DNA from 4 places in the Halomonas sp. SL1 genome. Region 4 is predicted to be linked to each of the others. Evidence: predicted binding sites of a transcription regulator. Region 4 holds the regulator's gene; each other region holds the start of a gene.
What was found. The regulator sigma-54, encoded in region 4, starts transcription at its own class of promoters, with help from an activator protein. The targets are predictions, from matches to a motif close to TGGCACNNNNNTTGCTNT.
Positions count from the first base shown of each region.

Region 1: urtA (urea ABC transporter substrate-binding protein) is a predicted target of sigma-54. The motif match lies at 634-651, and genes of this name have one in related genera.
Region 2: glnA (glutamate--ammonia ligase) is a predicted target of sigma-54. The motif match lies at 1,187-1,204, and genes of this name have one in related genera.
Region 3: C9J49_RS03285 (sugar phosphorylase) is a predicted target of sigma-54. The motif match lies at 1,176-1,193, and genes of this name have one in related genera.

Region 1 covers NZ_PYUQ02000016.1:5,276-7,466, reverse strand. Annotated here, with positions in the region: gene C9J49_RS10215 (diguanylate cyclase) at 1-609, shown strand, start outside; gene urtA (urea ABC transporter substrate-binding protein) at 842-2,161, shown strand.
Region 2 covers NZ_PYUQ02000003.1:7,416-9,606, forward strand. Annotated here, with positions in the region: gene typA (translational GTPase TypA) at 1-841, opposite strand, end outside; gene glnA (glutamate--ammonia ligase) at 1,348-2,191, shown strand, end outside.
Region 3 covers NZ_PYUQ02000008.1:132,938-135,128, forward strand. Annotated here, with positions in the region: gene C9J49_RS03280 (heavy metal translocating P-type ATPase) at 1-1,065, opposite strand, end outside; gene C9J49_RS03285 (sugar phosphorylase) at 1,226-2,191, shown strand, end outside.
Region 4 covers NZ_PYUQ02000007.1:15,608-17,798, reverse strand. Annotated here, with positions in the region: gene C9J49_RS02445 (PTS sugar transporter subunit IIA) at 1-114, opposite strand, end outside; gene hpf (ribosome hibernation-promoting factor, HPF/YfiA family) at 118-429, opposite strand; gene C9J49_RS02435 (RNA polymerase factor sigma-54) at 542-1,942, opposite strand; gene lptB (LPS export ABC transporter ATP-binding protein) at 2,099-2,191, opposite strand, start outside.

The DNA of each region.
Region 1 (2,191 bases), on a different contig from region 4:
GGCTTCCAGTACACCCGGGCCACGGTCTTCGATCTTCGCGAGCGCAAGGACCTGGAGGCTCGCCTGGAGCAGCAGGCCATGACCGATCCCCTGACCGGCCTGGGCAATCGCCGCTATCTGATGGAGCAGGCCGCCCTGGAGATGGCAAGGGCGCGCCGCCGCGGAATGCCGCTGAGCCTGGTGGCCATCGACCTGGATCATTTCAAGCGCATCAACGACGTTCACGGTCACGACGTGGGCGATCGGGTGCTCCAGGCCTTCGCCGAGACAGTGCGCGAGCAGCTGCGAGAGGGCGACGTGCTGTGCCGCATGGGCGGCGAGGAGTTCGTGGCCCTGCTCTGCGATACCGATGCCGATCAGGCCATGGTAGTGGCCGAGCGGCTGAGGCAGGCGGTGGCGGCGACGCCGGTGGGGACCTCGACGAGGATCGACGACGCCTCGTCCGGGGCATCGTGGCTGTCCTATTCTGCCTCGCTGGGCGTGGCGCGGATCGATCCGGCCGAGGACTCGCTGATGCCGGCCATCAAGCGCGCCGACCAGGCGCTCTATGCGGCCAAGCAGGCGGGGCGCGATCGCGTGCATGCCCAGTTCGAGCCGGCCGGGGACTGATGCGGCACCAAAGTGGCGCGTAAGCGGCGCACCCCTTGCACCAGAAGGGCACTTTCGGCGGAGTTGGGCACTCAAGGGGATTCTTTAAGTTATTGAAAAATAATGTTTATCCCGGTTGATCCAGAATGTGGCGTAGCTCTTGCAGAGTGGGGGTAGGGCATGGTGCACCGTGGTGTGTCAGCGCCCTCCATAACAACGCCAATGCAACGTCTGGATCGACAAGGAGATCACCATGAGTTCCCATTCGCCCACCGTGCCCAAGCGCCTGTTCGTCGCCAGCCTGCTGAGCCTGGCCGTCTCGGCACCGGCCCTGGCGCAGGAAGATCCCATCAAGGTCGGCATCCTGCACTCGCTCTCCGGCACCATGGCCATCAGCGAGTCGACCCTCAAGGACACCATGCTGATGCTGATCGAGCAGCAGAACGAGCAGGGCGGCCTGCTCGGCCGCGAGCTCGAGCCGGTGGTGGTCGACCCGGCCTCCGACTGGCCGCTGTTCGCCGAGAAGGCGCGCCAGCTGCTGGCCCAGGACGAGGTCGACGTGATCTTCGGCAACTGGACATCGGTGTCGCGGAAGTCGGTGCTGCCGGTGGTCGAGGAGCTCGACGGCCTGCTGTTCTACCCGGTCCAGTACGAGGGTGAAGAGTCCTCCGAGAACGTCTTCTACACCGGGGCCGCGCCCAACCAGCAGGCGATCCCGGCGGTCGATTACCTGATGAACGACGTCGGCGTGGAGCGCTGGGTGCTGGCCGGCACCGACTATGTCTATCCGCGCACCACCAACAAGATTCTCGAGGCCTATCTCAAGGATCATGGCGTCGCCGACGACGACATCATGGTCAACTACACCCCCTTCGGGCATTCCGACTGGCAGAACATCGTCTCCGACATCAAGGGCTTCGGCAGCCAGGGCAAGAAGACCGCGGTGGTCTCGACCATCAACGGCGACGCCAACGTGCCGTTCTACCGTGAGCTCGGCAACCAGGGCATCGATGCCGCGGACATCCCGGTGGTGGCCTTCTCGGTGGGCGAGCAGGAGCTCTCCGGCATCGACACCGCGCCGCTGGTCGGCCACCTGGCGGCCTGGAACTACTTCATGAGCGTCGATACCGACACCAACTACGACTTCATCGACAGCTGGATCGACTACAACGGCGACGAGATGGCGGTCACCAACGACCCCATGGAGGCCCACTACATCGGCTTCAACATGTGGAGCGAGGCCGTGCGCAAGGCCGGCACCACCGAGGTCGACGCGGTCAAGGACGCCATCATCGGCGTGTCCGTGCCCAACCTGACCGGTGGCTATGCCACCATGATGCCCAATCACCACATCACCAAGCCGGTGCTGATCGGCGAGATCCAGGACAACGGCCAGTTCTCCATCGTCTGGGAGACGCCCTCCACCGTGGCCGGCGATGCCTGGTCCGACTACCTGCCGGGCTCGCGGGACCTGATCAGCGACTGGCGCGCGCCGATGCGCTGCGGCAACTACAACGTCGTCGAGGGACGCTGCGGCGGCGGTGCCGACACCGAGGTGGCTTCGGCCGAATAAGCAGCCGCTCCCCGGGCCGCGTCGCGGCCC
Region 2 (2,191 bases), on a different contig from region 4:
TGCAGATGATGTCGCCGGCGGTGGCTTCCTCGGTCTGCACGCGCTCGAGGCCGAGGTGGGTCATGACCTGGCCGATCTTGCCGCGGCGGGTGTTGCCTTCCTTGGAAACGACGGTGACCTGCTGGTTCGGCTTGACGCTGCCGCGGGTGATGCGGCCCAGGCCGATGACGCCGACGTAGCTGTTGTAGTCCAGTGCGGAGACCTGCATCTGGAACGGCGCTTCCAGCTCGACCTTGGGCGGCTCGACGATGTCGACGATGGCCTCGAACATCGGGCGCATGTCATCGCTCAGCTCTTCCGGCTCGGTGCCGGCGATGCCGTTGAGCGCGGAGCAGTAGATGATCGGGAAATCGAGCTGCTCGTCGGAGGCGCCGAGGTTGTCGAACAGGTCGAAGATCTGGTCGATGACCCAGTCGGGGCGGGCGCCCGGGCGGTCGATCTTGTTGACCACGACGATCGGCTTGAGGCCCTGGTCGAAGGCCTTCTGGGTCACGAAGCGGGTCTGCGGCATCGGGCCGTCGACGGCGTCGACCATCAGCAGCACGGAGTCGACCATGGACATCACGCGCTCGACCTCGCCGCCGAAGTCGGCGTGTCCAGGGGTGTCCACGATGTTGATGTGGTAGTCGCGGCCCTTGCCATCATCCCAGCGGATCGCCGTGTTCTTGGCCAGGATGGTGATGCCGCGTTCCTTCTCCTGGTCGTTGGAGTCCATGATGCGCTCCTGGCCTTCGGCCTTGCGGTCCAGGGTGCCGGACTGCTGGAGGAGCTTGTCGACCAGGGTGGTCTTGCCGTGGTCGACGTGAGCGATGATGGCGATGTTGCGAAGATTCTCGATCACGACGGGATCCTGCTGGGAAATTGGGGTGGCATTATAGGGTCAGGACCTCGACGCTACCAGCCTTGTAGCCGCCGGAATCCGGATCGTCGAGGTGTTTTTCGCCATGGGGCGCGTCGCACGGCGTCCGAACGGCGGAAGCGTCGGTTTGGTGCGCGAGAAAAGAAGGTGTGCACACGTTTGGTGCAAAGAGGCCTTCCAGGCTCCATTATGGGGCGTTCGGCACGGCCTGGAAGGCGTCATGAGCGGGCATGGTACGGGGTGGTCGGCTTTGCACTCTCATGGAGCAATTTTTTTCTTCTTTCTCTTCAGCTGTTTATAGATCGGTGTCGGCGTGCGTCGTCATTTTGGCACGTTGTATGCTTTGTTTCGGACAATGCCATGGTCGTGCATGGCGGCGTGGGCATCGCGCCGACGCCATGCTACAACGTCGACTGGACACACCCGCGACCGACGACAGACAGATTCAGCGGAATACCAACACCAGCCACTGTACCCTGGAGGACCTCATGTCCGAGAAGACTCTCGCCCTGATCGAAGAGCATGACGTGAAGTGGATCGACCTGCGCTTCACCGACACCAAAGGCAAGGAACAGCACGTCACCATTCCGGCCCGTGACGTCGACGAAGAGTTCTTCGAGAACGGTCAGATGTTCGATGGCTCCTCCATCTCCGGCTGGAAGGGCATCAACGAGTCCGACATGATTCTGCGCCCGGAAGACGGCACCGGCTTCCTCGACCCCTTCACCGAAGACGCCACCCTGATCCTGCGCTGCGACATCATCGAGCCGGCCACCATGCAGGGCTACGAGCGTGACCCGCGCTCCATCGCCAAGCGCGCCGAGGCTTACCTGCAGTCCACCGGTCTGGGCGATACCGCCTTCTTCGGTCCGGAGCCCGAGTTCTTCATCTTCGACGAAGTGCACTGGAAGGCCGACATCGAAGGCGCCATGTACAAGATCACCTCCGAGGAAGGCGCCTGGGCCACCGACCGTCAGGTCGAAGGCGGCAACCTGGCGCACCGTCCGCGCGTCAAGGGCGGCTACTTCCCGGTTCCGCCGGTCGACAGCTTCCACGACATCCGTGGCGCCATGTGCAACACCCTCGAGGCCATCGGCCAGTCCGTCGAGGTGCACCACCACGAGGTCGCCAACGCCGGCCAGAACGAGATCGGCGTCAAGTTCAACACCCTGGTGAAGAAGGCCGACGAACTTCAGGAAATGAAGTACGTGGTGCACAACGTCGCCCACGCCTACGGCAAGACCGCCACCTTCATGCCCAAGCCGCTGGTCGGTGACAACGGTTCCGGCATGCACGTCCACCAGTCCTTCTGGAAGGACGGCCAGAACCAGT
Region 3 (2,191 bases), on a different contig from region 4:
CGCCGGCATGTAGACGCGGCTGAAGCGGTCGATGAAGCGCTCGGTGGGCGCCCGCGCCTCCTGGGCTTCCTCCACCAGCCGGATGATGCGTGCGATGGTGTTGTCCTCGGGCGGCCGGGCCACGCGCAGCCGCAGCACGCCGTCATGGTTGATCGAGCCGGCGAACACCTCGTCGCCCTCGCCCCGGTCCCGCGGCACCGACTCGCCGGTCACCGGCGACTCATCGATCGACGAGCGGCCCTCGAGGATGGTGGCGTCGGCGGGGATGCGGTCGCCGGGGCGCACCACCACCACCTGGCCGACCGCCAGATGTGCCGCATCCACCGTGCGCGTCTCGCCGGGGGCGACTTCCAGGCGTGCCTCGCGAGGCACCAGATCGGCCAGCGCGCGGATGCCCGAGCGGGCCCGGTCCGCGGCCACGCCCTCGAGGATCTCGCCGATAGCGAACAGCAGCACCACCATGGCCGCCTCCTCGGCGGCGCCGATGATCAGCGCACCGCCGGCGGCCAGGGTCATCAGCATCTCGATGGTGAACGGCATGCCGACCCGCGCCGCACTCACCGCACGGCGAGCGACCGGCGCCAGTCCGATCAGGCAGGCCGCCAGGAAGGCCCAGTGGGCCACCTCCGTTCCGACGGTGAAGCGCAGCAGCGTGGCCACGCCGAGCGCCACCCCGGTGGCCAGCACCAGCCGCCCCTTGGCGGTGGCATGCCAGCGCCGGGGCGAGGCGTCATCACCCCGACGGAAATGATCGGCATGATCGCGCCCGGCACAGCAGCCGGCGCCCGAAGGCGCCTCGGCATCGTCCTGCGCCGACTGGCGCCGAACGCCATAGCCCAACCGCTCGACCAGCGACGCCACGTCCTCGGGCGCCGTGCGGCCGGTATCCAGATCGAGGGCCAGCGAGCCCTGCATGACCGAGACCTTCACGTCAGCCACGCCATCCAGACGCTCCAGCGCGCCGCGGATCTTGCCGGCGCAGCTCGGACAGTCCATGCCTTCCACGCGCCACTGGTGTCGCTGGAGTGCACCCTTTTCAGCTTCCTGCGCGGCGTCTTGCGCCATCCTGACCTCCTCGGGGCTCGTCATCGAAACATGGCATCAGCCTAGAGCCTCTAGCCGCTATAGACTCAAGCGGTGATGACGCCGGGCACGACACCGCCAGCATGGACAGCTGGCACGCGGCCTGCATGCTTAAGGAAACCCCCAACGAGAGGCGATCGCCATGCCGGCACCCTCCCTTTCGACGCCACTTGGCGCCGAGGCCTTCCATGAGCGCGCCCATCGCCACCTGACGATGCTCTACGGCCCCCGCGCCGACGAGGTGCTGCGCCGGCTGTTCACCCTGCTGGCGCATCAGGCCCCCATGACGCCCCCGGATGGTGAGGCACCGCCCGCCCGTCCGCTGTGGAGTGAACGCGACCAGTGGCTGATCGCCTACGGCGACAGCCTGGTCGACGGCGAGCAGCCACCGCTCGACGTCCTCGACGACTTCGTCGCCGGCCGCCTCGGAGAGACCTTCAGCGGCGTGCACCTGCTGCCCTTCTTCCCCTGGAGCAGCGACGATGGCTTCTCGGTCATCCACTACCGCGAGGTCGATCCCAAACTCGGCGACTGGCCCCAGGTCCGCCGCCTTTCCCGTCGCTTCGATCTGGGGGTCGACCTGGTGCTCAACCACGTCTCACGGGAATCGCTGTGGTTCGCCGACTATCTCGGCGGCAACCAGCCCGGCCGCGACTACTTCATCGAGATGGATCCCGAGACCGACCTCTCGGCGGTGGTGCGGCCACGCAGCTCGCCGCTGCTGGTCAAGGTGCCGACCCGCCGCGGGCCCCGTCACCTGTGGGCGACCTTCTCCGAGGATCAGATCGACCTGAACTTCGCCAACCCCGACGTGCTGCTGGAGTTCGTCGGTATCCTGCTGTTCTACCTCTGCCAGGGCGCGCGAGTGATCCGCCTGGATGCCATCGCCTACCTGTGGAAGAAGGTCGGCACCTCCTGCATCCACCTGCCCGAGACCCACGAGGTCGTGCGGCTGCTGCGCGCCATCGCCGATCACGTGGCGCCGGGCACGCTGATCCTCACTGAGACCAACGTGCCGCACCGCGAGAACATCAGCTACTTCGGCCTGGATCGGCTGGAGCAGGACGGCACGCCGCCGGACGAGGCCCACCTGGTCTATCAGTTCCCG
Region 4 (2,191 bases):
GCTGGGAATGTTCTGGGCGATGAAGGTGCTGAAGAACTCCAGCACACGTTTCTTGCTCCCCCCGGGCACACCGAAGAGGGTGCGCTCGGGGGGCAGGATGGCTTCGAGTGACATGACTCAGCGGACGCTTGCGGCGCCCTGGGCGCGGGCCTGAGTCTTTTCCTTGTGCTTGACGAGCTGGCGGTCCAGCTTGTCGGCAAGGGCGTCGATGGCGGCGTACATGTCGGCGTCCATCGCTTCGGCGTGCAGATCGGCACCGGCGGCGTGCAGCGTGCAGGCGGCCTGTTGGCGTTCCTTCTCGACGGAGAGCGTCACCTGAACGGTGGTGATGTTGTCGTAATGGCGTTCCAGGCGGGAGAGTTTCTCCTGCACGTAGTCACGCAGGGGCTCGGTCAATTCCACGTGATGGCCGGTGAGGTTGACTTGCATGACACGCTCCTTGCTCCTTGGGTGGTGACTCGATTGTAACCCTTTTTGGTGCCTTGCAAACCCCCCGTGCCAGACGCGTTTTCATACTCTGGAACCCCCCGTCGGGAGGGCCTCAGCCGAGGCGCTTGCGCTGGCTGGAGGAGGGGATGTGCATCGCTTCGCGATACTTGGCGACGGTGCGTCGGGCCACCTCGATGCCCTCCTCGGCGAGCAGGGTGACCAGCTTGCTGTCGGACAGCGGCTTGCGCGGCGGTTCGCCCTCGATCAGCTTGCGGATGCGGGCGCGGATCGCGGTGCTGGAGTGGGCATCCTCGCCGTCGCCGACCTGGCTCGAGAAGAAGTACTTGAGCTCGAAGACGCCGCGGGGGGTGTGGATGAACTTCTGGGTCGTGACCCGAGAAATGGTCGACTCGTGCATCTCCACCGTCTGGGCGATGTCGGCCAGGATCAGCGGCTTCATGGCCTCTTCGCCGTGCTCGAGGAACTCGATCTGGCGGGTCATCACCTCGTGGCCGACGCGCAGCAGGGTGTCGTTGCGGCTGGCCAGGCTCTTGATCAGCCAGCGCGCCTCCTGCAGGTGGTCCTTGAGGAACTGGTTGTCGTCGCTCTTGTCGGCGCGCTTGATCAGCGCCGCGTAGTCGGGCTGGATGCGCAGCCGCGGCATCGCCTCGGGGTTGAGCTCGACGCGCCAGCCCTGGGGCGTGTAGCGGGCGATCAGGTCGGGAATCACGTAGTCGCTGTCGCCGCTGGCGAATTCGCTGCCCGGGCGCGGGTCGAGGCCGCGGATCAGGCCGATGACCTCGTCGAGGGTCTCGTCGTCGAGCCCCAGGCGCCGCTTGAGCAGCCGCCGGTCGTTGCCGGCCAGGGCCTCGAGGAACTGGCGTACCAGGCGGCGCGCCTGGGGCAGCAGCGGGGTGTCGTCGGGCAGGGTGGCCAGCTGCAGCAGCAGGCACTCGCGCAGATCGCGGGCGAACACGCCGGTGGGCTCGAACTGCTGCAGGCGCAGCAGCACCGCTTCGACCTCGCGGGTGGCGAGCCCGTCGAGGCCCTGGGCGCGCAGGCCGTCGCGCAGCTCGTCGAGCGGTTGATCCAGATAGCCGTCCGGCGTCACGGCATCGATCAGGCTCTCGGCGATGCGGGTCTCGCGTTCGTCGAGCTCGCTCATGGCCAGCTGCCAGACGAGGTGGCTCTGCAGGCTCTGGCCGGCGGCCTGGCGCTCGAAGTCGGGAGCCTCGCCGCTGCCGCCGGCGTCCTGGAAGGTGTCCGACCAGTCGCTGTCGACGCTGAGTTCTTCCGGAATCTCGTCGGACCAGTCGTCGTCCGGCGTCTCCCCGGCGGCCTGCTCGCCGAAGTCGTCCTCCAGCTCCAGCATGGGATTGGCTTCCAGGGCCTGCTGGATCTCCTGGCGCAGATCAAGGGTCGAGAGCTGCAGCAGGCCGATGGCCTGCTGCAGCTGGGGCGTCATGGTCAGCTGGGTGCCGACACGCAGTTGGAGGGATGCCTTCATGGCCATGGCAAGCGTTCCGGTCCTGCGGCAAAGAGGCCTTCCACCCTAGTGTGGGTGTGCCCGCCGTGCAAGCCTTTGCTCAGCAATTAGCATGCCAATGGCAATTGCCATGCCTGTCTGTGCATGGCGACAATATATCAGTGACTTGCGAAGCCAATAGGCTCAGAGTCGGAAGTCCTGGCCCAGGTAGACGTCGCGTACCCGCTGGTTGGCGAGGATGGCCTCGGCGTCGCCTTCGGCGATGATCTGGCCGTC